Regions from separate parts of the Aliihoeflea sp. genome, predicted to be linked through region 1. Evidence: predicted binding sites of a transcription regulator. Region 1 holds the regulator's gene; each other region holds the start of a gene.
What was found. Region 1 encodes LexA, which represses DNA repair genes until DNA is damaged. Its sites were predicted from a motif close to TGTTCNNNNTGTGTTCNG; they were not measured.

Region 1 (10,181 bases):
GGCAATCTCTTGAATGCCAAGACGCGAGAGAGTTTCGTCGACGCGGTGCGTGCCTATGACCGCGTCCTTCTCAACGGCGCCTATGTCGTGCCGCTCTATCACCAGCCCGAGCTGTGGGTCGCGCGCTGGTCGCGGATCGAGCGCCCTGATAAGGTCCCGCTTTACGGCATCCACCTGCCTGCATGGTGGCGCGCGCAATAGGAACTAGCTCATGCAGCACACGGTCCCGATCTCGATCGACGTCGTTTCCGACGTCGTCTGCCCCTGGTGCTATATCGGCCTGAAGCGGCTCGATGCGGCGATGGCTCAGGCCCAAGAGGTGCCGGTCGACGTGCGCTGGCGGCCCTATCAGCTCGACTCGACCATTCCGCCGGAAGGGCGCGACCGCAGGCAATACATGCTGGCGAAATTCGGTAGCGAGGAGAAGCTTCGCGAAATTCATGCGCGCGTCGCCGAGTCTGGCCGGTCGGCAGGCATCGACTTCGCCTTCGATGCAATCAAGGTTTCGCCGAACACGCTCGACGCGCACCGGCTCATCCGCTGGGCGGCCTCCGCCGACGGCAACCGGCAGACCGAGGTCAAGAAGCGGCTGATGCGGGCCTATTTCGAGGAAGGTCGCAATGTCGGCGACCGCGCGGTCCTCATCGAGATCGCGCGCGAGGCGGGTATGGATGCGGCGCTGGTCGAGGCGCTGCTTGCGAGCGACGCCGACATCTCTGAGACCCGCGCCGAGATCGAGACGGCCCAGCAGATGGGTGTCACGGGCGTTCCCTGCTACCTCCTCGAAGGCCGCTACGCGGTGATGGGCGCGCAGGACCCGGCCGTCCTCGCTGATGCGATCCGGCAGATCTCGGCCGCCAAGGCCCGCGGTGAACTTGGACCTGCCGCCTAAGCGGCCTTGTCCGCGATTTTCGCCAGTTGCGTCATAATCACGGCCGAGCCCTGCAGGCGCTTGGCGGGCGTCGCCCAGTCGCGCACCAGCACGATCGAATGGTCCGGACGGATCTTCGCCGCTGCCCCCTGCTCGCCGATATAGCGAACGAGTCCAGCCGGTTCCGGGAAGCTTTTGTTGCGGAACTGGATGACGACGCCCTTCGGCCCGGCGTCCAGCTTCTCGACATTGGCGCGCTTGCAAAGGCCTTTGATGAAGACAATCTTCATCAGATGCTCGACTTCCTGCGGCAGCGGGCCGAAGCGGTCGATCAGTTCGGCGCCGAAGCCGTCGATCTCCTGCGGCGTGTCGAGGTCCGCCAGGCGGCGATAGAGCGCCATGCGCAGTTGCAGGTCCGGCACGTAGCTTTCCGGGATCATGACGGCCGTGCCGACCGCGATCTGCGGCGACCACTCGCCCGACCCCGCATCGACATCGCCCTTCGTTTCGGCCACGGCCTCCTCCAGCATTTGCTGGTAAAGCTCGAAACCGACTTCCTTGATGTGGCCGGACTGTTCTTCGCCGAGAAGGTTGCCGGCGCCGCGAATATCGAGATCGTGGCTGGCGAGCTGGAAGCCGGCGCCGAGCGTATCGAGCGATTGCAGCACCTTCAGCCGGCGGTCGGCCTGCTGTGTCAGCATCTTGTTGGCCGGCAGCGTCAGGAGCGCATAGGCGCGCGACTTCGAGCGACCGACGCGGCCGCGGATCTGGTAGAGCTGCGCGAGGCCGAACATGTCGGCGCGGTGGACGACCAGCGTGTTGGCGGTCGGGATGTCGAGGCCGGATTCGACGATGGTCGTCGACAGGAGAACGTCGTACTGGCCGTCGTAGAAGGCGTTCATGATGTCGTCGAGTTCGCCCGCCGCCATCTGGCCATGAGCGGTCGCGACCTTCAGTTCCGGCACCTGCTCGTCGAGAAACTGCTTGATCTCGCCGAGGTCGGAGATGCGCGGCACGACGTAGAAGCTCTGGCCGCCGCGATAGCGCTCGCGCAAAAGCGTCTCGCGGATGACCAGCGGGTCGAAAGGCGCGATGAACGTGCGCACCGCCATGCGGTCGACCGGCGGCGTGGTGATGAGCGAGAGTTCGCGCACGCCCGTCAGCGCCAGTTGCAGCGTGCGCGGGATCGGCGTGGCAGACAATGTCAGCACGTGGACGTCGCTTTTCAGCTCCTTCAGCCGCTCCTTGTGCTTGACGCCGAAATGCTGCTCCTCGTCGACGATCAGCAGGCCGAGATTGTTGAAGCTGACGCCGGAGCCCAGAAGCGCATGGGTGCCGACGACGATGTCGATCGTGCCGTCCGAAATGCCCTTCTTGGTCTCTGCGAGTTCCTTCGAGCCGACCAGCCGCGATGCCTGCCGGACCTTGACCGGAAGCCCGGCGAACCGCTGCGAAAACGTCTTGAAATGCTGGCGGGCGAGAAGTGTCGTCGGCACCACCACGGCGACCTGGAAGCCTTCGAGCGCGGCAATGAAGGCCGCGCGCAGCGCCACTTCCGTCTTGCCGAAGCCGACATCGCCGCAGATCAGGCGATCCATCGGGCGGCCGCGCGCCAGATCATCCAGCACCGCGTCGATGGCGTTCTGCTGATCGTCCGTCTCGTCATAGGGAAAACGCGCGGCGAACTCGCCGTAGACGCCGTCCGGCGGCGCCATCACCGGCGCGGGCCGCAAGGTGCGCTCCGCCGCGATGCGGATCAGGTGCCCCGCCATTTCGAGTAGGCGCTTCTTCAGCTTCGCCTTGCGCGCCTGCCATGCCCCGCCGCCGAGCTTGTCGAGCGTGGCCTCGGAGCCCTCGGTGCCATAGCGCGACAGAAGCTCGATGTTCTCGACCGGCAGGAAGAGCCGATCGTCGCCGGCATAGCGCAGTTCCAGGCAATCATGCGGCGCGCCGGCGGCAGTAATCGTCTGCAACCCTACGAAGCGGCCGATGCCGTGGTCGGCATGGACGACGATGTCGCCGGCATTGAGCGCGGCGACTTCGGCAATGAAATCAGATGCCTTCTTGCGCTTCTTCGAACGGCGAACGAGACGGTCGCCGAGGATATCCTGCTCGGCGACGACGACCAGCTTTTCGGTCTGGAAGCCGGTTTCGAGCGGCAAGATCGCAAGGCCGATCTTGTCGGTTCCGAGCTTTTCGAGATCGGCCAGCGAGGCGACGCGGGCAACGCCTTCCAGTTCATGTTCACCAAGTATCTGCGCCAGACGATCGGACGAACCTTCCGACCAGCCTGCTACGACGACCTTGCGCTTCTTGGCACGCAAGTCCGCGATGTAGCGCGCGGCGCGGTCGAAGACGTTGATCGACGGGTCCGCGCGTTCCTCGGCAAAGGAGCGGCCGGCCTCGGCACCTGCATGGATGATGCGGCGGCGGTCGACTTCCGGTGCGGCGAAGGGCGTGAATTCGAGGACGTCGCGGCCCTCGCCCGCCGTCTTGACCGCATCGGCTGAAAGGTAAAGCGCGTCCGGCGGCAGCGGCTTGTACGGAACCGCTTCGCCGACGCTGCCCGACGATTGACGCTTGCGGGCATCGTAATAGTCGCGGATCAGCGTGTGCCGCTCGCCGATCGCCTCGCGCGAGAGATGATCGAAGACGACCGGCGCGTCCGGCAGATAGTCGAAGATTGTCTCGACCGTCTCGAAGAAGAGCGGCAACCAGTGCTCCATGCCGGCAAAGCGCTTGCCCTCGCTGATCGAGGCATAGAGCGCGTCGTCGCGCGATGGCGCGCCGAAAAGTTCGATGTAGCTGCGGCGAAAGCGGCTGATCGTGTCGGGTGTCAGCGCGATCTCACTCATCGGCTGCAGCCGCAATTCGCGCCGCTGGCCGGTCGTGCGCTGCGAGGCGGGGTCGAAGGCGCGGATCGATTCGAGCGTGTCGCCGAAGAAATCGAGCCGCAATGCCTCCTCCGCGCCGGGCGCGAGCAGGTCGAGGATGCCGCCGCGTACCGCATATTGGCCGACGTCGCGCACCGTCGCCACGCGTTCGAACCCGCTCGTCTCCAGCCTTGCGACGAGGTCGTTCATGTCGATCTGGTTGCCGGGCTTCGCGCTCAGCGTCTGGCCGGCGACGAAATCGAGCGGCGGCATTTTTTGCAGCACCGCATTGGCGCTGACGAGGACAATGGCGCGGTGCGGTTTTTTGCGGAGCGCCGCGATCGACGCCATCGCGTCCAGACGACGCGCAACCGCGTCGCTGCCGGGCGAAACGCGGTCATAGGGGAGGCAATCCCAGGCCGGCAGTTCGAGCACCGGCAGGCCGGGCGCGACGAACTGCAGGATGTCGGCGAGCGCCGGGATCTTCTGCCCGTCGCGCGCGACGAAGACGACCGGGCCATCCTGCGCAGCCGCAATCGCCGCCAGCGCGAAGGCCTCGTAGCCATCGGCAACGCCGTCGACGACCGTCGGTTCACCGGTGTGCTTGGCGGAGATGTGAATGGGATTGAGAAGCGTCATGTCAAGTGGCGAGGCTGCGGGCGTCGGTAATCATGCGGCGGACGATTTCGTTGTCCTGATGCGGCGGCACCGGCATTTCGCCGGTGATCCACTTGACGATGTCGCCATCGGATTCGCCGAGCAGGGATTCGAAGAGTTCGAGCTGCGCTTCGTCGAATTTGCCGAGTTCACGATCGGCAAAGCCACCGATGACGAGGTCGGCCTCGCGCATCCCGCGATGCCAGGCGCGAAAACGCGCCTTGCGCTTGCGGATATCGAGAAGATCAGCGGGATTTTCGGACATAAAGGGCCTACCGGGTTGGACCGCGCATATAGCGTCTGGGAAACGCGATGTCAGCCTTTCGGCAACGAAGTTGCCTCGATAGTATCCCGCGCCATGCGTCCCACCGAACTCGATCCCCTCTTCGCGCCCGTCACCTCGCTCGCCGGCATTGGCGAGAAGACGGCCGAACTGATGCGCCGCATCGTCTCGGCCGACACGACGGGCCGCGACGTGCGCGCGGCCGATCTTCTCTTCGTGCCGCCCCATTCGGTGATCGACCGCACGCGCCGCCCAGGCGTCGCGCTTTCGGGCGAAGGGTCGATCGTGACGCTCGACCTGACCGTCGATCGCCACCAGGCGCCACCACGTGGCCGTGGCGCGATGCCCTACCGCGTCTTCGCCTTTGACGAGACCGGCGAGATCGCACTCACCTTCTTCCATGCCAAGGGCCAATGGCTGGAAAAGCTGATGCCGGTTGGCGGGGAGATCGTCGTCTCCGGCAAGGTCGAGTGGTTCAACGGCCGCCCGTCCATGGTGCATCCCGACCACATCGTCGCCAAGGCCGACGCTGGCGCCCTGCCCGCGATCGAGCCGGTCTATCCAATGACGGCCGGGCTTTCGGCCAAACTGGTGCGCAAGGCGGTCGCATCCGCGCTGGAGCGGATGCCGATCCTTCCCGAGTGGCAGGACGAGACCGTGCTTGGCCGGCACGACTTTCCGGAATTTCGCGAAGCCCTTCTTCATCTTCACCAGCCCGAAGCGCCCGCCGATTGCGACATTGCAAGCCCCGCATGGCGGCGGCTCGCCTATGACGAGCTTCTGGCCGGGCAGATCGCGCTCGCGCTGGTGCGGCTGCGCATGAAGCGCGTCGCGGGCCAAGCGCGGCTCGGCGATGGCGCCAAGGGCGCGGCGATCCGCGACGCCCTGCCCTATGCGCTGACCGGCGCGCAGCAGCGCTCGATCACCGAAATCGAGGCCGACCTCGCCAAGCCGGACCGCATGTTGCGGCTCCTGCAGGGCGATGTCGGCTCGGGCAAGACCGTGGTCGCGCTTCTCTCCATGGCGCGGATCGCCGAGGCCGGCGGCCAGTCCGCGCTGATGGCGCCGACCGAAATCCTTGCGCGCCAGCATTTTGCTACGATCGCGCCGCTGGTGGAACAGGCCGGGCTTCGCGCCGCGATCCTTACTGGTCGCGAAAAAGGCCGTGAGCGCTCGGAGACACTTGCCTCCATCGCCGACGGGACGATCGACATCGTCATCGGCACCCACGCCATCTTCCAGGAGAGCGTCACTTTTCACGACCTCGCCTTCGCCGTCATCGACGAGCAGCACCGGTTCGGCGTCCATCAGCGGCTCGCCATCGGTGCCAAGGGTGTGGCGCCCGACATTCTCGTCATGACCGCGACGCCGATCCCGCGCACGCTGGTACTCACGGCCTTCGGCGACATGGACGTCTCGCGCCTCGACGAGAAGCCGGCCGGCCGCCAGCCGATCCAGACGGTAACCCTGCCGCTCGAGCGCCTGTCGGACCTGATCGCACGGATGCGCCGCGCCGTGGACGAGGGGCAGAAGATCTACTGGATATGCCCGCTGGTCGAGGAAGCCGAAGGCATGGACGTCATGTCGGCCGCCGACCGCCACAAGGCGCTTGCAGACATTTTCGGCCCAGACGTCGGGCTCGTCCACGGTCGAATGTCGGGCGTAGCAAAGGACGAGGCGATGGCCGATTTCAAGGCCGGGCGCACGCGCATCCTTGTCGGTACGACCGTCATCGAAGTCGGCGTCGACGTGCCCGACGCCACGATCATCGTCATCGAGCATGCCGAGCGTTTCGGCCTCGCCCAGCTTCACCAGTTGCGCGGCCGGGTCGGGCGCGGACAGGCGGCGTCGAGCTGCGTCCTCCTCTACCAGTCGCCACTCGGCGAGGTCGCTAAGCAGCGGCTGACCGTGATGCGCGACACGGAAGACGGCTTCCGCATCGCTGAGGAAGATCTGAAACTGCGCGGCGAAGGCGAACTCCTCGGCACGCGCCAGTCGGGCACACCCGGCTTTCAGCTTGCCCGCCTGGAACACCACGCCGACCTGTTGTCGGTCGCGCGCGACGATGCGCGGCTCTTCCTCCAGCGCGACCCCGACCTCGCCACGCCGCGCGGGCGGGCGATCCGCACGCTTCTCTATCTCTTCGGACGCGACGACGCGATCAGGCTGATCCGCGCCGGCTGAACAGCGCAGAAGCCGCGACGACGGCCCAGCCGGCGATCAACAGCATGCCGCCGGCAGGTGCGGCCATCGGGAACAGCCGGTCGCCGAGAAATGCGCGGGCAGCAATGTCCCCGCAGAAGAGCGCGAGCCCGACCGCGAGAATCCAGGTGCCGGCAAGCTGGAGCCGGCCGAATTGAAGACCTGCCAGCACCATCAGCGCCGGTGCATGGAACAACAGCATGTTGGCCGCGGTGCCGAGCGTGCCCTCTCGGTGCGCGGCGACCGCCGAAAGTGCGACACCGCAGGCGCCGCAAAGCGCGCCGAGGCAGAAAAGAATTCGGTTGGTATGGGCCATGTTTCGTCCAGATTGCTCGACTTTCACGCGCCTGTTGCAGAACACATGAAGAACGGTTAAGTTTGTTCTGGTTTTGTTTTTCGGCGATTCTCCTTGTAAGGACTGCCATGCTCACGCGCAAGCAACACGAACTCCTGCTCTTCATCCATCAGCGGCTGAAGGAGAGCGGCGTGCCGCCGTCCTTCGACGAAATGAAGGAGGCGCTCGGTCTGGCTTCCAAGTCCGGCATCCATCGTCTCATCACGGCACTCGAGGAGCGCGGCTTCCTGCGTCGCCTGCCGAACCGGGCACGCGCGCTCGAGGTGATCAAGCTGCCCGAATCGATCTCCCAACAGCCGCGGCGGTTCCAGCCGAGCGTCATCCAGGGCAGCCTGTCGGAAAAGCCGGCGGCCAGAGCCGAGAAGGCGCAGCCGATTCCGGTGACACGGGCGCCGGTCGAGATTCCCGTCATGGGCCGGATCGCCGCCGGCGTCCCGATCGACGCGATCCAGCATGCGACCCGCGCGGTCGCCGTGCCGCCGGAGATGCTGGCGGGCGGTGAACACTACGCGCTCGACGTCCATGGCGATTCGATGATCGAGGCCGGCATCCTCGATGGCGACACGGTGATCATCCGGGCGGGTCAGTCCGCGACGCCGGGCGAAATCGTCGTTGCGCTGGTGGACGATCAGGAGGCGACCTTGAAGCGCTTCCGCCGCAAGGGCGCGTCGATCGCCCTCGAAGCCGCCAATCCGGCCTACGAGACGAAGATCTACGGGTCCGAGCGCGTCAAGGTTCAGGGCAAGCTGGTCGGGCTGCTCCGCAAGTACTGAGCGGCGGCGGGATCAATCGCGGCGATAGGGCGGCATTCCGCGCGCCTCGCGGGAGAATTGGCGGTGGCTGTGCCACGGCCGGTAAGGCTCGCGAATGGCGTGGATGATGTTTGGCAGGGCACCTGCGTTGCCCAGTTGGATTTCCGCACTGCCCCGCCGTGCCAGGTCCTGCTTCGTCACGATCGCCGCCTCTCCCGTCCGACAGACATTGCCCGCAGTCGCATCATCGATCACGATCAGCGCGGCGCTGGTACAGAATGCGAAAGCGGCGATCGCGTCCGGTACATGAGCCACTAGGCGCCCTTGCTCGTCCTGCGCGACGCATGTCTTGGCCGCGCAGGAAAAGCCCGGCACGGTCGAGGCCTGGTCAATCGCTTCGGCCGGCGTCGCCGCATCGGCAGGCGGTTGGACGCGGTCCGCATCCATTCCATGCAGCCAGTTCTGGATCGTGAAGCCGTTCGGCCGGGATCGATTGACGTGAAGCGTCCGCCCCTGGCCGGCGATGGCGACGAGCCGTCCATCCTCCGAGACAAGGACATCCGGCAGGTCGCGATTTGCGATGAGGCCGGTCCCCAGGATCAGGAATGGCAGCGCGATCAGGCGCAACTTGCCCGACAGCGCGGTCATGGCGACGAGACCGACCGTGAGCACCGCGACGGCAGCGACGGGCAGCGAACCGACGGCATCGATCGGCGAGCGCGCCGCAAACCACGCGGCGATATCGGTAACCACCCCGATTGCTGCGCCCATGACGCGCAGGGGCAGCGCCTCGAGGCCGAACGGCATCATGAGGGCCGAGAGCACCGCGAAAGGCATGATGATCGCCGAGACGATCGGCATGGCGCTGAGATTGACCCAGAGCGCGTGAGGCGAGACGCGGTGAAAGTGGTAGGCCCCATAAAGCGTCGTCGCGAGCCCGGCGATCACCGAAGTCGCGGCAAGACCAAGCATGAACTTGAACGCGCCTGCGGCAAGGCGACCGATCGCGCCGCGTTCGGCTCGCGGCGCGTCGGGCACGCGGCGCGGTTCGCTCCACCAGCCATAGGCGCCGATGAGTGCCGCCGTCGCGGCAAACGACATCTGGAAGCTCGGTCCGACGACTTCGTGCGGCGATATCGCGATGACGATAATCGCGGAAATCGCCAGATTGCGCATCGTGATGGCCGCCCGGTCGAAGAGAATCGCGACGAGCATCACCGCCAGCATGATGTAGCTGCGTTGCGCGGCAACGGCGCCTCCGGAAATTCCCAGATAGAGCGTGGCGGCAATCAGCGCGACGATGGCGGCGTATTTTTTGACCGGGCGACGTGACGCAAACACCGGAAAGAGCGCCAGACCGCCCCTTATGGCCACGAGCACCGTGCCGGCGACGAGCGCCATGTGCAATCCGGAGATAGACAGGATGTGGGCAAGCCCTGTCTTGCGCAGGTCCTCGTTGACCGTTTCGGGTATTCCCGCACGCACGCCGGCAGTAAGCGTGGCTGCAATTTCGCCTTCCGCTCCCGAGAGAACGGCACGCACCCGAGCGGCGATGGCGAGGCGTACGGCTTCGAGCCGCAGGACCAGCGTCTCGCGCAGGTCGGGCGGCGGCGAAGAGGCGGCGAGCTCGGGATCGCGCAGGAAGAATCCGATTGCGCCGATGCCGTCGAAATAGCTGTTATAGGCGAAATCATAGCCGCCTGGCCGCACCGGGCCGGAAGGTGGCATCAGGCGGGCGATGCCGACGATCGTCATGCCGAGTTGCAGCTCGGCCGGCACGTTCCGTGCGGAGAGACGAACCCGGTCGGGCGCGTAGCGCAGTTCGGGCCGCGCCGTCGATGCGACATCCAGTGTCAGGCGCGTGCGACCGGTCGCCTGATGCTCGATGCGTACCACGCGCCCCGTCACCTCGGTTCCGATCTCCGATCCCATCATCGCCGTGCCGGTCCGCCATGTCTCCAGTCCAGCGAGCCCGACGCCTGCCATGGTGGCGAAAAGGGCGAGAACGATGAACGATATCGCGGGCCAGGCACGGCAAAGAGACGCCAGCAGCAAGAGCGCTGCCAGCGCCGACACTACGAGCCAAAGCGAGGGCTCGAACGGCAGCGCGCCGTAAACCACAACGCCAACCGCCATAGCGACCGGCAAAAGGATGAAGCCCGTACCGCGATCGCGCTCGTCGGAGACC
Region 2 (10,181 bases), on a different contig from region 1:
CGGCGGCGGGTACGACCCCTTGGGGTCTCGTCGTCTTTCTGCTGCTCGGATTTGCCGCCGGGGTCCTGAACGTCCTTCGTTCCGCCGGTGTCGTGGCAGAACGCGGGGTCGAACCGCCGGACAGCGGCCGGGACCGACACGAAACGTAGCTTTATCCGGCGCGCTGGCGCCGACATCTATATCGAGGGGCGCCTGATGGCCGAAGATCCGATCCACCAGTTTCAGATCTCCAGATTGATTCCGATCGAGATCGGTGGGCTCGACTTCTCCTTCACCAATTCCTCGCTGTTCATGGTCGCCACCGTCGTGACCACGGGCGCGTTCCTGTACCTGACGACGTCGAGCCGCGGCCTGGTGCCGAGTCGCACGCAGTCCGTGTCGGAAATGTCCTACGAATTCGTCGCCAACATGCTGCGCGACGCGACCGGCCCGCAGGGCATGCGCTTCTTCCCGCTCGTCTTCTCGCTCTTCATGTTCATCCTCGTGGCGAACATGTTCGGAATGGTGCCGTATTTCTTCACGGTGACGAGCCATCTCATCGTCACCTTCGCACTTGCCATGATCGTCATGCTGACGCTCGTCGGCTACGGCCTCAAGACCCATGGCGCACGCTTCTTCAAGCTGTTCGTGCCACACGGCGTGCCGGGAGTGCTGGTGCCGCTGGTCGCCTCGATCGAGGTCATCTCGTTCCTGTCGCGCCCGATCAGCCTTTCGGTTCGTTTGTTCGCCAACATGCTCGCCGGTCACATCACGCTGAAGGTCTTCGCGGGTTTCGTCACCACCTTGAGCGGCCTTGGCGCGTTCGGCGTCATCGGCGCGGTGCTGCCGCTGCTCCTGACCATCGCGATCACCGGTCTCGAATTCCTCGTCTCGTTCCTGCAGGCCTACGTCTTCGCGGTGCTGACCTGCATGTACCTGAACGACGCCGTCCATCCCGAGCATTGATCGGACGGGGTTAGCCATCACCGGCCCCCGGGCCGACCATCTTCCAACCGGCATGAATGATGCCAAAGCGAATCCAAAAAGGAGTTTCAAAATGGAAGTAGAAGCAGCACGCGCTCTCGGCGCAGGCATCGCCTGCCTCGGCATGGCCGGCACCGCCCTCGGTCTCGGCAACATCTTCGGCAGCTACCTCTCGGGCGCACTGCGCAACCCGTCGGCAGCCGACGGCCAGTTCGGCCGCCTGATCTTCGGCTTCGCCGTGACGGAAGCTCTGGGCATCTTCTCGCTCCTCATCGCTCTCCTCCTCCTCTTCACGTAAGATGAGGTCCGGCCGGCGGGCGCATCCGCGCCCGCTCGCGCCGTCATTTGCGAGTGCTGAGACCCGCCGGTCGATTTTGTTGGCCGGCAACATGAGCAGGGGATGCACATGTTCGTAACGCCTGGATACGCGCAGGAGACCGCTCCCGCCGAAGGCGAATTGCAGACCGAGATCGTCCACGAGGAAGGCCACGGCGAAGCGGGTTTCCCCCCCTTCGACACGTCGACCTACCCGTCCCAGCTTCTGTGGCTGGCGATCACCTTCGGCCTGTTCTACCTCTTCTTGCAGAAGGTCGTCCTCCCGAGGATCGGAAACATCCTCGAGGTGCGTCGCGACCGCATTGCTCATGATCTCGATCAGGCAGCGCGCAACAAGGAAGAAGCCGACGCCGCGGTTGCTGCCTACGAGCAGGAACTGGCTGATGCCCGCGCCAAGGCGCACGGTATCGCGCAGACGGCGCAGGACGCTGCCAAGGCCGACGCCGAGGCCGAGCGCAAGTCGGTCGAGGCCGATCTCGAGCGCAAGCTCGTCGAAGCCGAGCGTCGCATCGCCACTGTCCGCGAAGCGGCCATGAAGGATGTCGGCACGATCGCCGAGGAAACAGCCGGCGCCATCGTCGAGGCGCTCATCGATCGCAAGCCCGATGACGCGGCCGTTGCCGCAGCCGTCGGCCAGGTTCGATAGGAGCCCGCCATGGACGCCACTTTCTGGGCAACAGTCGCCCTCGTCATCTTCATAGGACTGATCGTCTTCCTGAAGGTGCCGGGCAAGATCGGCGGAACGCTCGACCAGCGCGCCGAGCGCATCCGCAACGAACTCGAAGAGGCACGCCGCCTGCGTGAAGAAGCGCAGCAGCTCCTCGCCGAGTATCAGCGCAAGCGCAAGGAAGCCGAGCAGGAAGCGGGCGACATCGTCGCCGCCGCCAAGCGCGAAGCCAACCATCTGGTCGAGGAAGCCAAGGCACGGACGCAGGAATACGTCGCCCGTCGCACTACGCTCGCCGAGCAGAAGATCGCCCAGGCCGAGCGCGACGCCGTCAACGCCGTCCGCTCCAACGCCGTCGACATCGCGGTCGCCGCTGCGGCCAAGCTGCTCGACGAACGCGCCGATGCCGATGTCAAGGCGCAGCTCTTCAAGTCGTCCCTCGACGACGTGAAGGCTCGCATGAACTGACCCCGGTCAGGGCAGAACTTTGAAAGACCCCGCTCCGGCGGGGTTTTTTGTTGCCAAGTCGGCTGCGCGATTCGATGAAGGCGTTTCCTCGCCCCCATGAAATGGGGGAGAGGTGGCTCGGGCAAAGCCCGAGACGGTGAGGGGGCCTGTGACCTCCGCCGAAAAGCGACGCTACTCCGCAGCGTCCAATCTGAACGGCGCAAACGACAGCCGATGCAGCCGCGCTGCCGGTCCGTGCACCTCAATGGCCGTCCGATGACGCACGGTCGCATAGCCCATATGCACCTCGAACCCGTACGACACATGGATCGTCGCCGTTCGCGACATCATCCGGTCGCGCGTCACCTTGGCGATGATCGACGCCGCAGCGATCGACTGCGAGCGCTGGTCGCCCTTGACCACGGCCTTGCCGTCGCACTTGAGGCCCGGCGGGATGTCGCGTCCGTCGGCGAGCACCAGCTTCGGCTCGACCGCCAGAAGCGTCACCGCCCGGCACATGGCTTCGAGGCTCGCCTTGCGGATATCCGAACAATCGATCGAATCGGCCGAAACCGAGGCCACCGAAACCGCCAGCGCCTTCTTCAGGATTTCGTCGAAGAGCGTCTCGCGTTCGCCATGCGTCATCCGCTTGGAATCGTCGAGCCCCTTCGGGATGCGCTTGGGATCGAGGATCACGGCCGCCGCGACCACCGGTCCTGCAAGCGGCCCACGTCCGGCCTCGTCGGTCCCGCAGACGGGCCACAGGCCCTCGCGCTCGGCAGCGAGCTCCATCCGGAAATCCGGGCGGACGGGCAGGTCGAAGAGAAGCGGAGAATCGGAGCGCGGGCGAGCCATGTTGCGGCAATGCTCGCATTGCGTCCGATTCTCCGCAAGTCCTTCCCGGCCGTGGGGCGGAGCGGGAAGGACACCGTCGGGCAATGATTGGGGACAAGCCGGACGGAACAGAAAACGACGGTAGGAGTGCAATCTTCAGAGGAGCGTCAACTGCTCCCCTTGCTTCAAAGGTGGCACGAACAGGTCGGTGCGCAGCTTCAGCCTTTGCGTGTTGAGCCCGAGCCGCTTGGCGGCAAGTTCGAACCGCCGCCCGATCTGCCAGGCATAGGGCCCCGCGCCCTTCATCCGCTTGCCGAATTCGGCATCGTAGTCCTTGCCGCCTCGCATTGAGCGCACCAGCGACATCACGTGCCGATAGCGGTCGGGATAGTGCTGCAACAGCCAGTCCTTGAAGATCGAGCTCACCTCCAGCGGCAGGCGCAGGATGACGTAGCCCGCTTCCCTCGCGCCGGCCGCCGCGGCCGAATCGAGGATGCGCTCGATCTCCGCATCGTTGAGGCCGGGAATGACCGGGCCGATCATGACCGAAGTCGGGATGCCGGCTTCCGACAGCGCCCGCACGGCCTCCAGCCTGCGCGGCGGCGTCGCTGCTCGCGGCTCCATGGCCCGCGCCAATTTGCGGTCGAGCGTCGTCACCGACAGCGCCACCTTGGCGAGACCCTTCTCCGCCATCCGCGACAGGATGTCGATGTCGCGCATGACCAGCGCCGATTTGGTCACGATGCCGACCGGATGGTTGTGCCGCTCGAGCACTTCCAGCAACTCGCGCATGATGCGCCATTCCTTCTCGATCGGCTGGTAGGGGTCCGTGTTGGTGCCGATCGCGATGGTCTTCGGCTGGTAGCCGTCCTTCGCCAGCTCCCTCTCCAGAAGGCGCGGCGCATCAGGTTTGGCGAAGAGCTTCGATTCGAAATCCAGCCCCGCCGAAAGCCCCATATAGCTGTGCGTCGGCCGCGCGAAGCAGTAGACGCAGCCGTGCTCGCAACCGCGGTAAGGATTGATGGAGCGGTCGAAGGAAATGTCGGGCGAATCGTTGCGGGTGATGATCGTGCGCGGCTTTTCGATCTGCACGTCCGTCTTGAACGGCGGCAGTTCCTCGAAAGAGTTCCAGCCATCGTCGAAGACGTGCCGCTCGAACTTCTCGAAGCGCCCACTTGGATTGACGCCCGCGCCACGCCCACGCCGCCTGTCCGGCACCACGCGCAGGCCGCTTTCCTCGATCATCGCATTGGCCATATGCGCATCTCCGCTTGTGAAAGCGGCAACGTCGGCTCGTCTGATCTGTTCCATGTCGTTCTCCTGGCGCCGCGTCGGGGGCGCTCTGGGAATCGGCGTTTCGATGAAACAATTCCTATCTATTGAAAAAGAACAAAGAAAGAACTTTCTTCGCGTTCGCGCATCTGGCCACCTCATTCAGACTGCGCTAATGAAGGGCATGATCTCCGTATTGATCGAGACGAAAAACGACGAGGAGCGCCTGGCGAAGACGCTCGCCTCGCTCGTGACCGGCGCCGTCGAGGGTCTGGTGCGCGAGGTCATCGTCTGCGATCTAGGCTCGTCCGATGGCACCGAAACGGTGGCCGAACACGCGGGCTGCGTCTTCCTTGCGGAAACTCGCGGCGAAGACGCCTTGGCCAAGGCGCGCAGCGACTGGGTCCTGCTGCTGAAGCCCGGCGCGCGCCTCGTTCCCGGCTGGGTCGAGGCGGCGCGCGAGCATGTCGCGGTTGCCAACGGTCCGGCGACCTTCTCGCGCTCGCGTCAGACGGAATTGCCGTTCTGGTCGAATTGGCTGACGCGGCGCGAACGCATCGCCGAGGGCCTTCTCATGCGAAAGAGCATGCCGACGAAGGGCAGGCCGCTTCGCCTGCGCGCCGAAATCCACGCCGTCTGATCAGACGATCTGGCCTGCGCCGCGCTTCAGGTGCTCGTTCAGCCGCGGCATGATCTCCACGAAATTGCACGGCATGTGGCGATAGTCGAACTGGTCCTTCAGTATGCCGTCCCAGGCGTCGCGGCAGGCGCCTGGCGAGCCTGGCAGCACGAAGACGAAGGTTTGGTTCAACAGCCCCGCCGTCGCGCGGCTCTGGATCGTCGAAGTGCCGATCTTGTCGGCCGAGATCTTGTGGAACAGCGCCGCAAACCCCTCCATGCGCTTTTCGAACAGCGGCTCCAGCGCTTCGGGTGTCACGTCGCGCCCTGTGAAGCCAGTCCCGCCCGTGGTGATGATCGCGTCGATCGCCTCGTCCCGAGCCCACGAATTCACCTTGGCGCGAATCGCCGCGATGTCGTCCTTGACGATGTCGCGCTGCGCAACTTCGTGGCCCGCCGCCTTGATCCGCTCGACGAGCGTCGCGCCGGACTTGTCCTCGTCGAGGCTGCGCGTGTCCGAAACCGTGAGCACGGCGAAGGTGACGGTGATGAAGGGGCGTTCGCTCATGGTTCGATCCGTCTTTTGAAGCTTCCAGAGGCGTGGCTTTGCGTGGCGACCACGAACCACGAACCCTTCGCGGCCCGCATTCGTTCCGCCGTCCGTTCGGCCCGGTCGCTATCTGCAAATATGCCGAAACAAGTCGCGCCTGATCCCGACATCCGCGCGAAGTCGGCGCCGGACCGTTCGAGCAGTTCCAGGCACTCCCCGATCTGCGGCGCATAGGCGATAGCCGGCGCCTGCAGATCGTTTCGCGTTCCACGCAGCCATTCGACCACGTCGCCTTCGGGCAGGCCCGGCAGAGGCGCATTGTCGGGCGAGGGGAGGCGGCGGAAGATTTCCGAAGTCGGCACCTCGACGCCCGGATTGACAAGCACCAGCGACAGGGCGGGAAATTTCTGCACAAGATCGATCCGCTCGCCGATCCCACGCGCGCGCAGCGGCTCGGCAGCAAGGCACATCGGCAGATCAGCGCCCAGCCTCAGCCCGATAGCGGCCCGATCGCCCTTCGCCATCCCGGCAAGACAAGCCGCCGCATCGCTCGACCCGCCGCCGATGCCCGAAGCCGGCGGTAAATTCTTCGTCAGCCGCAACGCCAGCGGCCCGCGCACGCCTTGTGCTTGGCGAATTGCATCGCGCGCCTTGATGACGAGATTGCTTGCGTCCGTCGGAACGCCTGTCGCAAACGGCCCCTCGACCTGAAAACTGTCCGCAGCGGCCGGCCCGATCTCCAATTCGTCGCCAAACCGCGTGAACACGACGAGCGTATCGAGCAGATGATACCCATCCGCTCGCCTGCCGGTCACATGCAGCGCAAGGTTGATCTTCGCCGGGGCGCAGAGGCGCAGCCGCTCGATCACGCCGGCCGTGTCAGGCTCAGTCCTTGGCAACCCGGTACTCGCCGGTCGCCGGGTCCTTCACAAGCGTCCCGATCGCGCCGGTACGCGCTTCGCTCTCGTTGCGTCGCGCGCGCGCCGTGATCTTCTCGGCTTCGCGAATGAAGCGCCGGTAGCCGAGCACCGCTGCGGCTCCGACGGCCGCGAAGAAGAGTAGCTGGGGCATCGCGTTCATCCGCTCCGATCATCACGCAGTGGGCATGACAGAACACATACTAGGCATTTTCGTGATCGCGATCAAAGCCCGTAGCGGCTCCAAAGAGCCCGTTCGCTCGCCGTATCGGCAATGCCCTGTGCTGCCGAATGCGCGATCTCCTGGCTAAGCCCGCCAATGCCGAGCTTACGGCCGAAAAGCCCGCGCGGCATGGTGATGAGCTGCATCCGCGTCTTGTCGCCGTAGCGGTCCTTCAGCACCTGTCGCATATCGCCCAGATGGTCGACGAGGCCGAGCTCCATCCCCTTGCGCCCGGTCCAGAACAGCCCGGTGAAGAGGTCGGGATGGTCGGCCAGTTTCGCCCCGCGCCGCTCGCGCACCAGGTCGATAAACGTCTCGTGAACCTCGAGCTGCAACGCCTTCAGCTTCTCGATGTCCTCGGGCCGCTCCGGCTTGAACGGGTCGAGCACCGACTTGTTCTGCCCGGCCGTATGCACCCGCCGTTCGACGCCGATCTTCTTGATCAGGTCCTGGAAGCCGAACGAGGCGGAGACGACGCCGATCGAGCCGACGATGGAGGAGGGGTCGGCGAAAATCTCGTCGCCGGCGCAGGCGATCATGTAGCCGCCCGATGCCGCGACATCCTCGACGAAGATGAGAACGGTCTTGTTCTTCTCGACCGCCAGGTCACGGATGCGCTTGTAGATCAGCCGCGACTGCACGGGAGAGCCGCCCGGCGAATTGATGGAGATCGCAACGGCCGGCGCGTCCTGCACGGCGAATGCCTTTTCGATCAGCCCAGCCGTCGTCGCCAGAGAAAGGTTCTGCCTGAGCGGGCTCGCGCCTGACATGATCGCGCCATGCAGCCGGATCACCGGGATGGTGACGGCGGTCGAGCGAAGGGATTTCGGAAGGATCTTGTTGACGAGGCGTCGCACGTTCGGTCGGTCTCCTGTTGCCCTCTCCATGTAGGGCTGGCGCACGGCTGCGCAATGCACGCATGGGGAGCCGTCGGGATGCGCCGGTCAGGCGAACAGCGCACGCTCGCCGTTGATCGCCGCCTCCGCCTCGGGCGTGAACCCGTTGCCCGTCTCGCCGTGCAGCGTCAGCGGCGGTAGCATCGAGAGCGTGCCGCGCTGGCCCCGCCAGGCGCGCATCACGATGCGGATCGCCGCCTTGCCCGGCCGCGGGTGGATGGCCATCAGTTCCGCGCTGCCGAACCGGCCGTCGATCGCCGCCAGCATCGCAGCGAGCGACGCCGGGCGCGCAATGATCGCAAGCCCCCCGCGCGGCCGCACGATGGCCGCTGCCGTGCGAACCCATTCCTCGAACAGCCCGTCCGTCATCACATGCGCCGCCTGGCGCAGCGCGTCCGGCGAAGCCCGGTCGGCGGCGTCGTTATAGGGCGGGTTCATGATGGCGAAGTCGCAGCAATTGTCGCCGAGCCCGGCCGCGATCCGCGCTTTGCCGCGCAAGCTCACGTCGGCCTCGATCACGGTTGTCCGGCTTTCAAATGCCGCATTCTCCGACAGTTCCAGCGTCGCGCGCGCAAATGCCGCCATCTCGCCTTCGCGTTCGACAAGCATCGCCGCAGCATCGGAAGAACGCGCCAATACCGCCAGCCCGGCCGCCCCGGCGCCAGCGCCTAGGTCGGCGACGCGCCCCGCAAACCCGTCCGGCACTGCCGCCGCCAGCAGCATGGCATCGAGCCCGGCGCGATGCCCGCGACCGGCCGGCTGCACCAGATGAAAGCGCCCGCGATGAAAGGCGTCAACCGTCTTAGATGTCACGGCTTCAATTCGTCGACGATGCCGGCATCGGTCAGCACGCGCCGTGCCTGTGCGTGGTCGTCATCCGTCACCATCACCCTGCGCGGCAGGATGCCGATCGAGCCTTCCAGGATGCTCATGTTCTGGTCGGCGACGAAGAAATCGATGTCGGCGTCGCGCAGGAGACTCTCCACGAACGAGATCAGGACGATATCGTTGGTGCGCATCAGTTCCTTCATGGCTTCCCTCGGCTCGTTTCCACTCTATGTAGCGGGCGTCCGGGTGGCCCGAAACCCCAGCCTTGCGCCAATTCGCCTCTTGCCCGCAATAAGGCGCCGCCATAAGGTCCGCGCCGACCCCGGCAGGCCGTCCGGCAGATCCCTTGGGAGACGATTTTGAGCGTAGTAGTGAATATCGGCAGCACGCGCGGGCACACGGCATCGATCGATGCGCTGCTGGAACTCACGCGCGCCGATATGGCCAAGGTGAACGAGCTGATCCTCGCCAAGGCCGGCTCCAATGTCGAGATGATCCCGCAGATCGCCAATCACCTCATCTCGTCAGGCGGCAAGCGCCTGCGGCCGATGATGACGCTCGCCGCCGCCCAGATGTTCGGCTACGCCGGAGACGGACACGTCAAGCTGGCCATGGCGGTCGAGTTCATGCACACCGCGACGCTTCTTCACGACGACGTCGTGGACGAAAGCGCGCTGCGCCGCGGCCGCAGCACGGCGCGCATGATCTGGGGCAACCAGGCAAGTGTCCTCGTCGGCGACTACCTGCTCGGTCAGGCCTTCCGCGTCATGGTCGATGTCGGCTCGCTCGACGCGCTCGACGTCCTGTCATCGGCCGCCTCGGTCATCGCCGAGGGCGAGGTCATGCAGCTCGGCGTCGCCAAGAATCTCGAGACCACCGAAGACGACTATCTCGCCGTCATCAAGGCGAAGACCGCCGCGCTCTTCTCGGCAGCCGCCGAAGTCGGCCCGATCATCGCCGTCGCCTCGAAAGCGGACCGCGCGGCCCTGCGCTCATACGGCGTCAATCTCGGCCTTGCCTTCCAGCTCGTCGACGACGCGCTCGATTATGGCGGCAACGCCAAGGACCTCGGCAAGAATGTCGGCGACGATTTCCGCGAGGGCAAGGTCACGTTGCCGGTGATCCTGAGCTTCCGCCGCGGCACGCCCGAAGAGCGCGCCTTCTGGAAGAGCGCCATCGAGGACGCGCAAAGCGACGATACCGCGCTCGAAAAGGCGCGCGGCCTGATGGTGAAGTACGGTGCGATCAACGACACCATTGCCCGCGCCCGCCATTTCGGCGCCATCGCGCATGACGCGCTCGCCCCGCTTCCCGACGGTGCGCAAAAGCGCGCGCTGGTTGATGTCATCGATTTCTGTATCAGCCGCGTTTCCTGAGCTCGTTTCGCGCCCGGGTGACCGGAACGTGAAAGCGGGGCGATTGAAGCGTGACCCCAAAAAGGCCATGCTTTGCATGAACGCCTAGCCCTCGGACTGGGTAACTCGATCAGGAAGGGAAGCGATGCCGCGCTCCACCGATAAAGTCCTTGCAGCCCTTGCACTTGCATTCGGGCTGACGACTGCGATCCCTGCATTCGCGCAGGACGGCGCCGCCGGGCAGGACCGAATCAGCGTCAATTCCTTTGCCGGAG
Region 3 (10,181 bases), on a different contig from region 1:
CAGCGCATTGGCAACGCCCGTCTCGTCCTCGAGCGTCATGAAGATCGCATTGCCCTTGCCCGGCCGCTGGCGGACGAGAACGATGCCGGCGACGCGCACCCGCCTGCCATCGCGCGCCGCATTGAGGCCGGCCGCGCTCAATACCCCCTCGCCGTCGAACAGGCGTCGCAGGAACTGCATCGGATGCGCTTTCAAGGACAGGCGAATGGTCTGGTAGTCGGCAACCACATGTTCGCTGAGCGGCATCGCAGGCAGCTCTACCATTTCTTCCGCGCCCAGTTCATGGCGATCGGCGGCGGCGAACAGCGGCAGCGGCGCGTCATCCGGCAGGCGGCGTACGGCCCAAAGCGCGGCGCGCCGGTCGAGCCCGACCGAGCGAAACGCATCGGCATCGGCGAGAAGCCGGAAGGCCCGGCCGGGCAACCGCGTGCGCCGCCACATATCCTCGACGTTTTCATAGCCCCCTGCCCGCATGGCCGCGATATGCTCCGCCCAATCGTCCTTGAAGCCATCCACCTGGCGAAAGCCGATGCGCAGCGCGCGGCGGTTACCCTCGCCGCGTTCTTCAAGCGTGTTGTCGCGAAAACTGTGATTGACGTCGACGCCGCGCACTTCGACAACGTTCTTGCGCGCATCGCCCACAATCTGCGCCGGGGCGTAAAAGCCCATCGGCTGGGAGTTCAAAAGCGCGCAGGCGAAGACATCCGGGTGGTGGCATTTCAGCCAGGCCGAGACATAGACGAGTTTGGCGAAGGAGGCGGCGTGGCTTTCAGGAAAGCCGTACTCGCCGAAGCCTTTGATCTGGTCGAAACAGCGCTGGGCAAAGTCGCGGTCATAGCCGCGCGCGGCCATGCGCTCGACCATCATCGCCTCGAAGCGCTCCATCTTGCCATTGTGGCGGAAGGTCGCCATTGCCTTGCGCAGCTGGTTGGCCTCGACATCGGTGAACTCGGCCGCGACCATCGCGATTTTCATCGCCTGTTCCTGGAAGAGCGGGACGCCCAGCGTGCGATCGAGCACGTTCTTCAGTTCGTCGGGATCGTGCGGGGGGCCGGGCGAGGGATAGACGATCTCCTCCGGCGGCTTGTGCCGGCGGCTGAGATAGGGATGGACCATGTTGCCCTGGATCGGCCCGGGCCGCACGATCGCCACCTGGATGACGAGATCGTAGAACACCTTGGGCCGCAGGCGCGGCAGCATGTTGATCTGCGCCCGGCTTTCGACCTGAAAGACGCCAATCGATTCGCCGAGCTGGAGCATCTCGAAAGTCGGGTCGTCCTTTTGGGGAATGGTCGCAAGCTCCCATGACCGGCCATAATGCGTTTCGAGAAGCTCGAACGCCTTGCGGATGCAGGTCAGCATGCCGAGTGCCAGCACGTCGACCTTCATCATGCCGAGCGTGTCGATGTCGTCCTTGTCCCATTCGATGAAGGTGCGGTCCTCCATCGCGGCATTGCCGATCGGCACCATCTCGTCGAGCCGGTGGCGCGCAAGCACGAAGCCGCCGACATGCTGCGACAGGTGACGTGGAAAGTTGAGGAGCCGCGCAGCGAAATCGACCGCGCGTCGGATCATCGGATTGGCCGGATCGAGCCCGGCCTCGACGATGCGCTTGTCCGGCAGCGTGTCGCGGCTCCAGCTTCCCCAAACCGTGCCGGCGATGCGCGCAGTCACGTCCTGCGACAGGCCAAGCGCCTTTCCGACCTCGCGGATCGCACTTTTAGGACGATAGTGGATGACGGTCGCGGCGATGCCCGCGCGATGTCGGCCGTAGCGCTCATATATATACTGGATGATCTCCTCGCGCCGCTCATGCTCGAAATCGACGTCGATGTCGGGCGGCTCCTTGCGCTCTTCGGACAGGAACCGTTCGAACAATAGGTCGCTCGTCGCCGGATCGACCGAGGTGATGCCGAGCGCGTAGCATACGGCCGAATTGGCCGCCGACCCCCTGCCCTGGCACAGGATGCCCAGTTCCTGCGCCTTCTGGACGATGTCGTGGATGGTGAGGAAATAGCGCGCGTAGTCTAGCTTCTCGATCAGCACCAGTTCCTTGCAGATGGAATCGACGATCTTCGAAGGCACCACGCCGTCATAGCGCATGGCGGCCCGCCGCCAGGTCAGGTCCTCCAGCCAGCCCTGCGGCGACCAGCCGGGCGGAATGGGCTCGTCGGGATATTCGTATTTGAGTTCGCCCAGCGAGAAATCCACCCGCGCCAGAAGGTGCTGCACCTCGTCGATCGCCTCGGGACAATCGCGAAAGAGCCGCGCCATCTCGCGGGCGGGCTTCAGATGCCGCTCCGCATTGGCATGAAGCAGGCGACCTGCCGCTTCGATGGTCGTGCCCTCGCGGATGCAGGTGAGAACATCCTGCAGATCGCGCTGGTCGGGGGAATGATAAAGCGCGTCGTTGACGGCCAGCAGCGACACGCCGGCCTTTGCGCCGAGGCTCTTCAGCCTGGCGAGCCGGCGCCGGTCGCGGCCATTGTAGAGAAGCGTGGCGCCCAGCCAGATGTGGCCGGCCCCTGAAAGGCGGGCAAGCAGGTGCGGCAACTGACCGAACTCTTCCCCCGGCATGACGACCAGCAGCAGGTTCCTGCAACGGGAGAGAAGATCGTCCAGATAAAGAATGCAGTCCGCCTTCCGCGCACGCCGGTTTCCGATGGTCAGGAGCCGGCACAGCTCTCCCCAGCCCTGCCGGTTTTCCGGATAGGCGATGATGTCGGGCGTGCCGTCGCAAAAGACGAGCCGCGTTCCGACCGCAAGCTTGAATGCCTGCGCCTGCGCCATCAGCGTTTCGACGTCGATCTGGAGGTTCTCGACCTCGCCCGGGATTGCCCAGACATATTCACCCGGCCCCGAGCCTTCGCGAATCTTCTCGACCGGCAATTCGCCTTTCCGGGCCTCCTTCAGCGTGCCGTAGGCGCGCACCACGCCGGCGACCGAATTGCGATCCGCAATGCCGATACCGTTATGGCCCAGAATGAGCGCGGCCAGCACCATCTCCTGCGGGCTCGACGCGCCGCGCAGGAAGGAGAAATTGGTGGTCGTGGCAAGTTCGGCGTAATCCGTCATGGAAAGAGCCCCTGGATGAACCAGCGCACCTCGCCCGCCTCGCGCGCATAAAGGCCTTCGCGGTAAAGCCAGTAGCGGTGGCCCTGCCGGTCCTCGACGCGGTAGTAGTCGCGGGTCTTCGGCTCCTTGGCCGTGCGCCACCATTCGGGCGATATGCGCTCGGGGCCCTCCACGCGCACCATGTCGTGCCAGATGCGCCGCCAGCGGAAACGGTAGGGAGGACCTTCGGGGATTTCGGCGATAGTCTCGACCGGCTGAGCCGGCGTGAAGATGAGGATTGGACGCAAGGGCGGCTCGCCGGCGGGGCTCGGGCTCCATTCGATTTCGGCCTCGCCATCGCCGATCGCCGGCACGCGCCGTGCGGCACGTTCGGGCAGATGGCTGTCGATCGGCAGGAAGCGCTCGACAGCGCCCGGGCCGAACCGCGCGCTCAGGCGGTCGACGAGGTCGGCCACCGCCGCCTCGTCCACCCGGTCGCGCTCGAAACGCATCTGTGCGCCGTCGGCCGGGTCGCCCGCCAGCGCGGCGAGCCGGATCATGTCGAAACCGAAGCCGGGATCGACCGGATCGGCAAGCGCGTCGAGCCGGGTCATGAAGAGCTTCTTCAGTGCTGCGGGATCGCGCAGAGGCCGCCCGACCAGCGCCTCGATGCGCCGCGTCGCGCCATCGGCGCGAAAGAAGGTCGCCTCGAAGGCGCGCCCGCCCTGCCCGTGCCGCTCCAGAAGGGCGCAAAGGCTGCGCGTCAGCGCCTCGAAGGCGATCGCGATGTCCCCCTCGAGCCCAATCGGATCGGCAAAGCGTTCCTCCGCCGTGAACAAGGGCAGCGGCCGGCGCGGCGACAAAGGCGGGTCGATTTCGCCGAAAATGGCCTGCAGCCGGCGCACGAATCCCGAACCGAACCGTGCGGCGAGCGGCTTCAGCGGGCGCGCGGCAAGATCACCGAGCGACATCAGGCCGGCGCGGCGGAGCGCGACGATGCTCTCGGGCTCCACTTCGAGGGCGGCGACCGGTAGCGGCGCCACGGCCTCGCGCTCCGCGCCGGACGCGACGATGCCGCCCTCCCCGAAGCGGGCAAGCGCGCGCGCCGCCGCTGCCGTTCCGGCAATCGCCGACCGCACCGTCAGGCCGAAGCTCGACAGCCGCCGCTCGAGGTCGGCCTTCAGCCGCTTTTCCCCGCCGAACAGATGTGCCGAACCGGCAATCTCGAGGATCAGCGTGTCGGGCGCCTCTTCCGCAACGACAGGCGTATAGCGATCGCACCAGTCGGCGACATGGCGAAGAAGCGCGAGATCGGCCTCCGGCTCGTGCTCGTGCACCTCGATCGCCGGCACGCGGGCGCGCGCATCGGCAAGGCCAAGGCCCGGATTGAGCCCGAGCGACAGCGCCTTGCGGTCGGCTGCGACGAGGCGCATCGCATTGGCCTCAAGCGCCGCGACCACCATCGGCCGGTCATCCCGCCTGCCGCCAGCCCTGCGCGCCAGACGCGCCAGCCGGTCGGTCGGAAGAAAGGGGAGCCACAGCGCGAGATATCGCCTGTTCCTCGAAGCGTTGCTCGTCACGGTTCCACTCCATCTGCCAGTTGAGGCCGGCAGTGCCTGCGCGCTGGCGCAAAAGGGTGATGTCGAAGGCCGGCATGCCCGGCGCATTGGCTTCGAGCGGGCGCGAAGCAAGCGCGCCCACCTGCCAGCGCGTCGTCGCCGCGCTCGGCTCGGCGCGTGCGCAAAGGCGTAAAAGAAAGATCGGCACGCCGCTTTCCTCCGCCGCCAGCGTCAGCCGACGCGTGGCGGTCAGGTCGAGCACCTTCGGATTGCCCCAGGGCTCGATGACGACCGCGCCGAGCGCCTCGCACCGCGCGCCCTCGATACCGGCGCGCAGGACGGCCGCGGCATCCTTCAGCCGAACCTGGATCAGCGTTTGAGGCAAAAGGCCGATGTCGAGCAGGCCCTGCGGATAGAGCTTGCCCGTCTCGACCTCGCCGGCGACCTGGCGCACCCAAAGCGTCTTCCGAAGGCGCATCGCGCCGCCTTCAGAGCGCAGATCCTCGTCGATCCGCAAGCCCGCCCGCAGGCTCAAACCCGCGACGAAGCCCGCCGCGGAAGCCGCATCCGCCCCTGCCGCACCCAGCACCTCATGCAATGCGCCGCGCATCAGCCCGCCGCCCAACGCCCTGTCCGGCCCGTCCGCACCAAGCGAAAACCGGCTCTCCGGCCCAATCAGTCCGACGGGCTCCAGGGCGGCGAGGCTTTGCCGCAGCGCATGGATATCGCGTCGACCATCCATGCCATATGTTCCTATTTTGTTCTATTAAGAACCCAACCGGAACGGGAGTCAATTCGGCTTTGGAAAATGTGATCTTCCCATGCGTCGGCGCCTGACGAGGCGAAGGTCCGGTCGAACCTTCAGCCCCGCCGAGCGCCGATCAGGCCAGCCTTAAGCAGACTGGCCGGAAAGAATTTCGCGCTTGCCCACATGATTGGGCGCACCGACCAGCCCCTCCTTCTCCATCCGTTCGACGAGGGAGGCGGCACGGTTGTAACCGATGCCCAGGCGTCGCTGGATATAAGAGGTCGAGCACTTCTTGTCTCGCGTGACGACCTTCACCGCCTCGGCATAGAGCGTGTCGCCATCGTCGCCGTCCACGGCGGCGTCGACGTCGCCTTCGTCCTCATCGGCGAGCGGCGCATCGCCATCGGCGGTCACCGTGTCGAGATATTCCGGAGTCGCCTGTGCCTTGAGGTGCGCGACGACCTTCTCGACTTCGGCATCGGAAACGAACGGCCCATGGACGCGCGCCAGGCGCCCGCCGCCGGCCATGTGAAGCATGTCGCCCTGGCCGAGGAGCTGTTCGGCGCCCTGTTCGCCCAAAATGGTGCGACTGTCGATCTTCGAGGTGACCTGGAAGGAAATCCGGGTCGGAAAATTCGCCTTGATCGTGCCGGTGATGACGTCGACCGAGGGACGCTGCGTCGCCATGATCAGATGGATGCCGGCTGCCCGCGCCATCTGTGCGAGACGCTGGATCGCGCCTTCGATCTCCTTGCCCGCCACCATCATCAGGTCGGCCATTTCGTCGACGATGATGACGATGAACGGCATCGGCGACAGGTCGATCTCGCGTTCCTCGAAGGTCGGCTCCCCCGTTCCCTTGGCAAAACCGGTCTGGACCTGCATGAAAATCTGTTCGCCGCTCTGGCGTGCGGCTGCAGCGCGGCTGTTGTAGCCGTCGATGTTGCGCACGCCGAGGCGCGCCATCTTGCGATAGCGGTCCTCCATCTCGCGGACCGCCCATTTCAAGGCGGTCACCGCCTTTTGCGGGTCGGTGACGACCGGCGTCAGAAGATGCGGGATGCCGTCATAGACGGACAGTTCTAGCATCTTCGGATCAACCATGATCAGCCGGCACTCTTCCGGGTTCAACCGGCAGAGAAGCGAGAGGATCATCGTGTTGATGGCGACCGACTTGCCCGAGCCCGTCGTTCCGGCGACCAGAAGATGGGGCATGCGCGCCAGATCGGCGACGACCGGCTGACCGCCGATGTCCTTGCCGAGTGCCAGCGCAAGCTTGGCATTCGACCGGCCGAAGGCGTCGCTCTCGATCAGTTCGCGGAAATAGACCGTCTCGCGCTCGTCGTTCGGCAATTCGATGCCGATGGCATTGCGGCCCGGCACCACCGCGACGCGCGCCGATACGGCCGACATCGAGCGCGCAATGTCGTCGGCCAAATTGATCACGCGGCTCGATTTGACGCCGGGTGCCGGCTCGAATTCGTAGAGCGTGACGACCGGGCCGGCGCGCACGTGAATGATTTCGCCCTTGACCCCGAAATCCTCCAGCACGCTTTCAAGCAGGTCCGCGCCCTGCTCCAGGCGCTCCTGCGTCAGGTAGACGCCGGTTCCGATCGGAGGGTCCTGCAGGAGGTCGATCGGGGGAAACGAATAGCCCTCCCCGAAAGCTTCGGCCTCGATCCGCATGGGCTCGGGCAAGACCGGCGGCCGCACTGACGCTGGCGGAGCGGCTGGCACGATGGCCCGCACCGCGGTCTGCCCGGCAGGACGCTGCGCGAGACGCCCAGACGCGGCCTCCTCAGAAGAAGTGAGGGCCTTACCACCTGACCCAACCGAACAATCGATGACACGGTAGAGAGATGCCGGATCGGATTCGCTGGGTCGCGGCGTTGCGGCCGCGGCCGGGGCGACTGTCCGCGGGGCCACGGAAACCACCCGGCCAGCGACGGGTTTGGGTGCAGGCACGATTTCGCCCTTCGGCGACAGCGGCGGCGCGAGCTCGAAGAATGCGTGGTCCGAAAGGAGCGCCCACACGTCCCCGCTCGTCGGCGAGGCCGACTCGGCCTTGGCCGCAGCGGCCGGGGCAGCAGGTTCATCGACCGCCTCGGCCGACCGGTCGTCCGCGTCATGGACGAGTTCCAGAACATGGTCGCGAACGACGACCGGCGCCATCGGCGCCTCGTCAGGCGACAAACCGGCGGTCGGTTCAGCGGCCGCCTTGTTCTGCTTCTTCGTCACCGCATTGTCCGGCGTGCGCGTGAAGCGCACGTTCGGCGCCATGAAGAAGTGCTTTTCCCACTCGGGCTTGGCCTCCTGAGAAACCGGATTGACCGACGGTTCGCGCGGGCCATCACGCTCGGCGCGTGCAGCTTCCGCCTGCGTTTCGGACCCATCGGGCGCCGTCTGCGCCCGGGAAGAGTAAAGGGAAATCGGGATGATGTTTGCCCTGGTGATCGGCGAGGATGACATGCGTATGCTCAACGGTTGGACACCGTTGAGGGATAGGATCACACGGTTAACAGTTCCTTCCCGACCACGCTGCCGGCGCGTCAGAAAACGCGGTCGTGCACAATCATAATCGCGCGCCGATGATGGCGGGCGCCCAATTGGGACAGACGAATGGAATGAAAATGGTGGGTGATGTAGGGATCGAACCTACGACCCGCTGATTAAGAGTCAGCTGCTCGGCGGTTTTGTGATCTAGCATTCATCAAACCTTGTTAACAGATTTGAATTTCGAAGCATTACAGCACAAAGCGTCGAGCCGAGACGCCATCGTGGCTTGTAATCTTTTTTGGCCGTGACCTTTTTCAAAAGGAAAGGTCACGCGACGCATCGTCACCATCAGCGCGAGGGTCACACCTCTGGACAGCCGCTACGGGTTCGGTCACGCTCGAGGTAGATTGGATCAACAGGGCGGACGGCAGATGGCGACGGAAAGCATCGACGGCAACACAATCAAGCGCGTGCGGGGCATGCTGAAGCGCGGCGAGACGGGGACGATCCGCGACAAGGATGCCGCCGGCCTCGCCATCGTCGTCGGCGACACGAGAGCATCCTGGCGGATCATCGAGCGGACCTTGAAAGTCCGGATCGCCGACTTCCACGCGTTTCAGCACATAGACGACATCGTCGAGCTGCGCGAACTGACCGCCCGAGTCCGGACAGCGAAAAAGAACGGCGAGGACTTCAAGACCCTCATCGCAAAGTTCCTGAAGCACCGTAACGTGGAAACCGCCCAGCAGCATGCGGATATCGCGGCGGGTTCGGGCAAGACCTGGGAGGAAGTCCGCGACGGGTTCCTCGCGTGGGTTGCCGATCACCGGAACAAGGACACCGTCCGCAACTATCGCAGCGCCCTGGGCGCAGTCGAAGGCGGGGCGATGTCTGCCGATTTCGCTCACCTAGCCGGGAAGCCCGTCGTCGCGATTACTACGCAGGATCTGGTCAAAGTGCGGGCATCGATCGTCCGTCGTGGAGGCGGCGGCGGCAAGCTCCGCCAAGCCGACCTAACGGTGAGCGCGTTGAAGTCCTGCTTCAAATGGTACGTGAACCGCGACGATGCGTTGATCGCACTTTCGCCGGCTCAACCATTGTCGAAGGTCATGGAACGGTCAACCGAAACGGAAGTCGATACCGAGACCGAACGGACATTCTCTCAGATCGAGATCGGCCAACTACTTCTAGCGCTCCCGAACGTGCCGAATGCTTCGGCCCGGCTCGCGACCACCATCTCATTGTTAACCGGGCAGCGTCGAATGACGCCGCTTAAGACACGAAAATCGGCGATCAAGGACCATCCAGGGTACGGCATGGTCTGGCGTCTATCGGACAAAGTAGCCGCCTGGAGAGTACTTCCGCTGCCGAAAACCGCCGCCGAGGCAGTCCGAGCCGCTCTTGCTATGTCGCGGGACGACAACCTGTATCTCTTCCCTCAGCTTCGGCCAAGCAAGAAAGGCAGGTCGATGAACGGCCACATGTCCGAGCGAAGGGTGTCGGCGGTGCTGGAGACGATGCGCGAGCCTGGGGGACCTCTGTCCGCCCTTCCCTTCACACCCTCATCCCATCACCTCCGCCGAACTTTCATCAGTGTCATGGGACCCCGGATGCATGATTTCAGCGTCGGCGAAAAGCGGCTCACCCGCGACGACGTCGAGATGATCACGCATGCGGACGAGGGTCGTAAAACGACTGCAACATCCGTATACGACCAGCACGAGTATCTCGACGTCAAATTGAGGATCCTTGAGGCCTTCGAAACGTGGTGTCTGGAAGGCTTGGAATTGGCCCGCCGAGCGGCTGCAGGGGTGAAGGCTGCATGACAGACCACGACTACGACGACAGCATCGAACTCGGACCGCTTCTCGACGGCACCGTGTCGGTTTCCGCCACGGTCACGGCTGCCGAATCTGCAGCGGTCGAAATTGAGCGGCTCCGCGCGGCCGGCGAGCCCCTGTCCGACATCGACGTCGAGCTTCTCGAAGACATGGCACGCTGCCTTACCGACGAGGGCGACGGCGAGTACCGCTGGGTCCTCGCATCTCCTCCGGAAATAGGAGCGGGCCGGGTCATTTTCGCTCCCGATCACCGCATCGCTTGCTGTTATCATCGGGGCGAAATCTTCAGGGCGTGGGAAGACGAGGGTGACGCCGACCTTGCCGACCTCACGGACGCGCTTCGGCTCGCTTGGCAGTGGGTGGAGAACCGGCGCGAGGCTCGCACTCAGCGTACGGTTTAGACTCGCCCGGCGTTCCCGAGATCAGGACTCGCGCTTCATCGAAATGTCGCCGCCGGGCGAGTGCGACCAGCCTGCATTGCTC

Region 2: a site for LexA is predicted at 4,633-4,650, ahead of ACT6QU_RS00740 (PA0069 family radical SAM protein). Genes of this name have one in related genera too.
Region 3: a site for LexA is predicted at 5,362-5,379, ahead of ACT6QU_RS19055 (ImuA family protein). Genes of this name have one in related genera too.

What each region holds. Positions count from the first base shown of each region.
Region 1 is NZ_JBQVMV010000002.1:445,351-455,531, reverse strand. Features, by position in the region: gene ACT6QU_RS05270 (extracellular solute-binding protein) at 1-201, shown strand, start outside; gene ACT6QU_RS05265 (DsbA family oxidoreductase) at 212-892, shown strand; gene mfd (transcription-repair coupling factor) at 889-4,383, opposite strand; gene ACT6QU_RS05255 (succinate dehydrogenase assembly factor 2) at 4,385-4,666, opposite strand; gene recG (ATP-dependent DNA helicase RecG) at 4,760-6,868, shown strand; gene ACT6QU_RS05245 (DUF423 domain-containing protein) at 6,846-7,202, opposite strand; gene lexA (transcriptional repressor LexA) at 7,310-8,014, shown strand; gene ACT6QU_RS05235 (ComEC/Rec2 family competence protein) at 8,027-10,181, opposite strand, start outside.
Region 2 is NZ_JBQVMV010000001.1:143,556-153,736, forward strand. Features, by position in the region: gene ACT6QU_RS00710 (AtpZ/AtpI family protein) at 1-149, shown strand, start outside; gene ACT6QU_RS00715 (F0F1 ATP synthase subunit A) at 196-945, shown strand; gene ACT6QU_RS00720 (F0F1 ATP synthase subunit C) at 1,037-1,261, shown strand; gene ACT6QU_RS00725 (F0F1 ATP synthase subunit B) at 1,370-1,945, shown strand; gene ACT6QU_RS00730 (F0F1 ATP synthase subunit B) at 1,955-2,434, shown strand; gene ACT6QU_RS00735 (ribonuclease HII) at 2,606-3,268, opposite strand; gene ACT6QU_RS00740 (PA0069 family radical SAM protein) at 3,404-4,558, opposite strand; gene ACT6QU_RS00745 (glycosyltransferase) at 4,695-5,159, shown strand; gene moaB (molybdenum cofactor biosynthesis protein B) at 5,160-5,705, opposite strand; gene ACT6QU_RS00755 (4-(cytidine 5'-diphospho)-2-C-methyl-D-erythritol kinase) at 5,702-6,586, opposite strand; gene ACT6QU_RS00760 (hypothetical protein) at 6,573-6,758, opposite strand; gene ACT6QU_RS00765 (S49 family peptidase) at 6,830-7,684, opposite strand; gene ACT6QU_RS00770 (tRNA1(Val) (adenine(37)-N6)-methyltransferase) at 7,772-8,545, opposite strand; gene ACT6QU_RS00775 (putative signal transducing protein) at 8,533-8,754, opposite strand; gene ACT6QU_RS00780 (polyprenyl synthetase family protein) at 8,911-9,927, shown strand; gene ACT6QU_RS00785 (tetratricopeptide repeat protein) at 10,052-10,181, shown strand, end outside.
Region 3 is NZ_JBQVMV010000031.1:408-10,588, forward strand. Features, by position in the region: gene ACT6QU_RS19045 (error-prone DNA polymerase) at 1-3,075, opposite strand, end outside; gene ACT6QU_RS19050 (Y-family DNA polymerase) at 3,072-4,634, opposite strand; gene ACT6QU_RS19055 (ImuA family protein) at 4,525-5,355, opposite strand; gene ACT6QU_RS19060 (DNA translocase FtsK) at 5,506-7,830, opposite strand; gene ACT6QU_RS19065 (hypothetical protein) at 8,289-9,683, shown strand; gene ACT6QU_RS19070 (hypothetical protein) at 9,680-10,099, shown strand.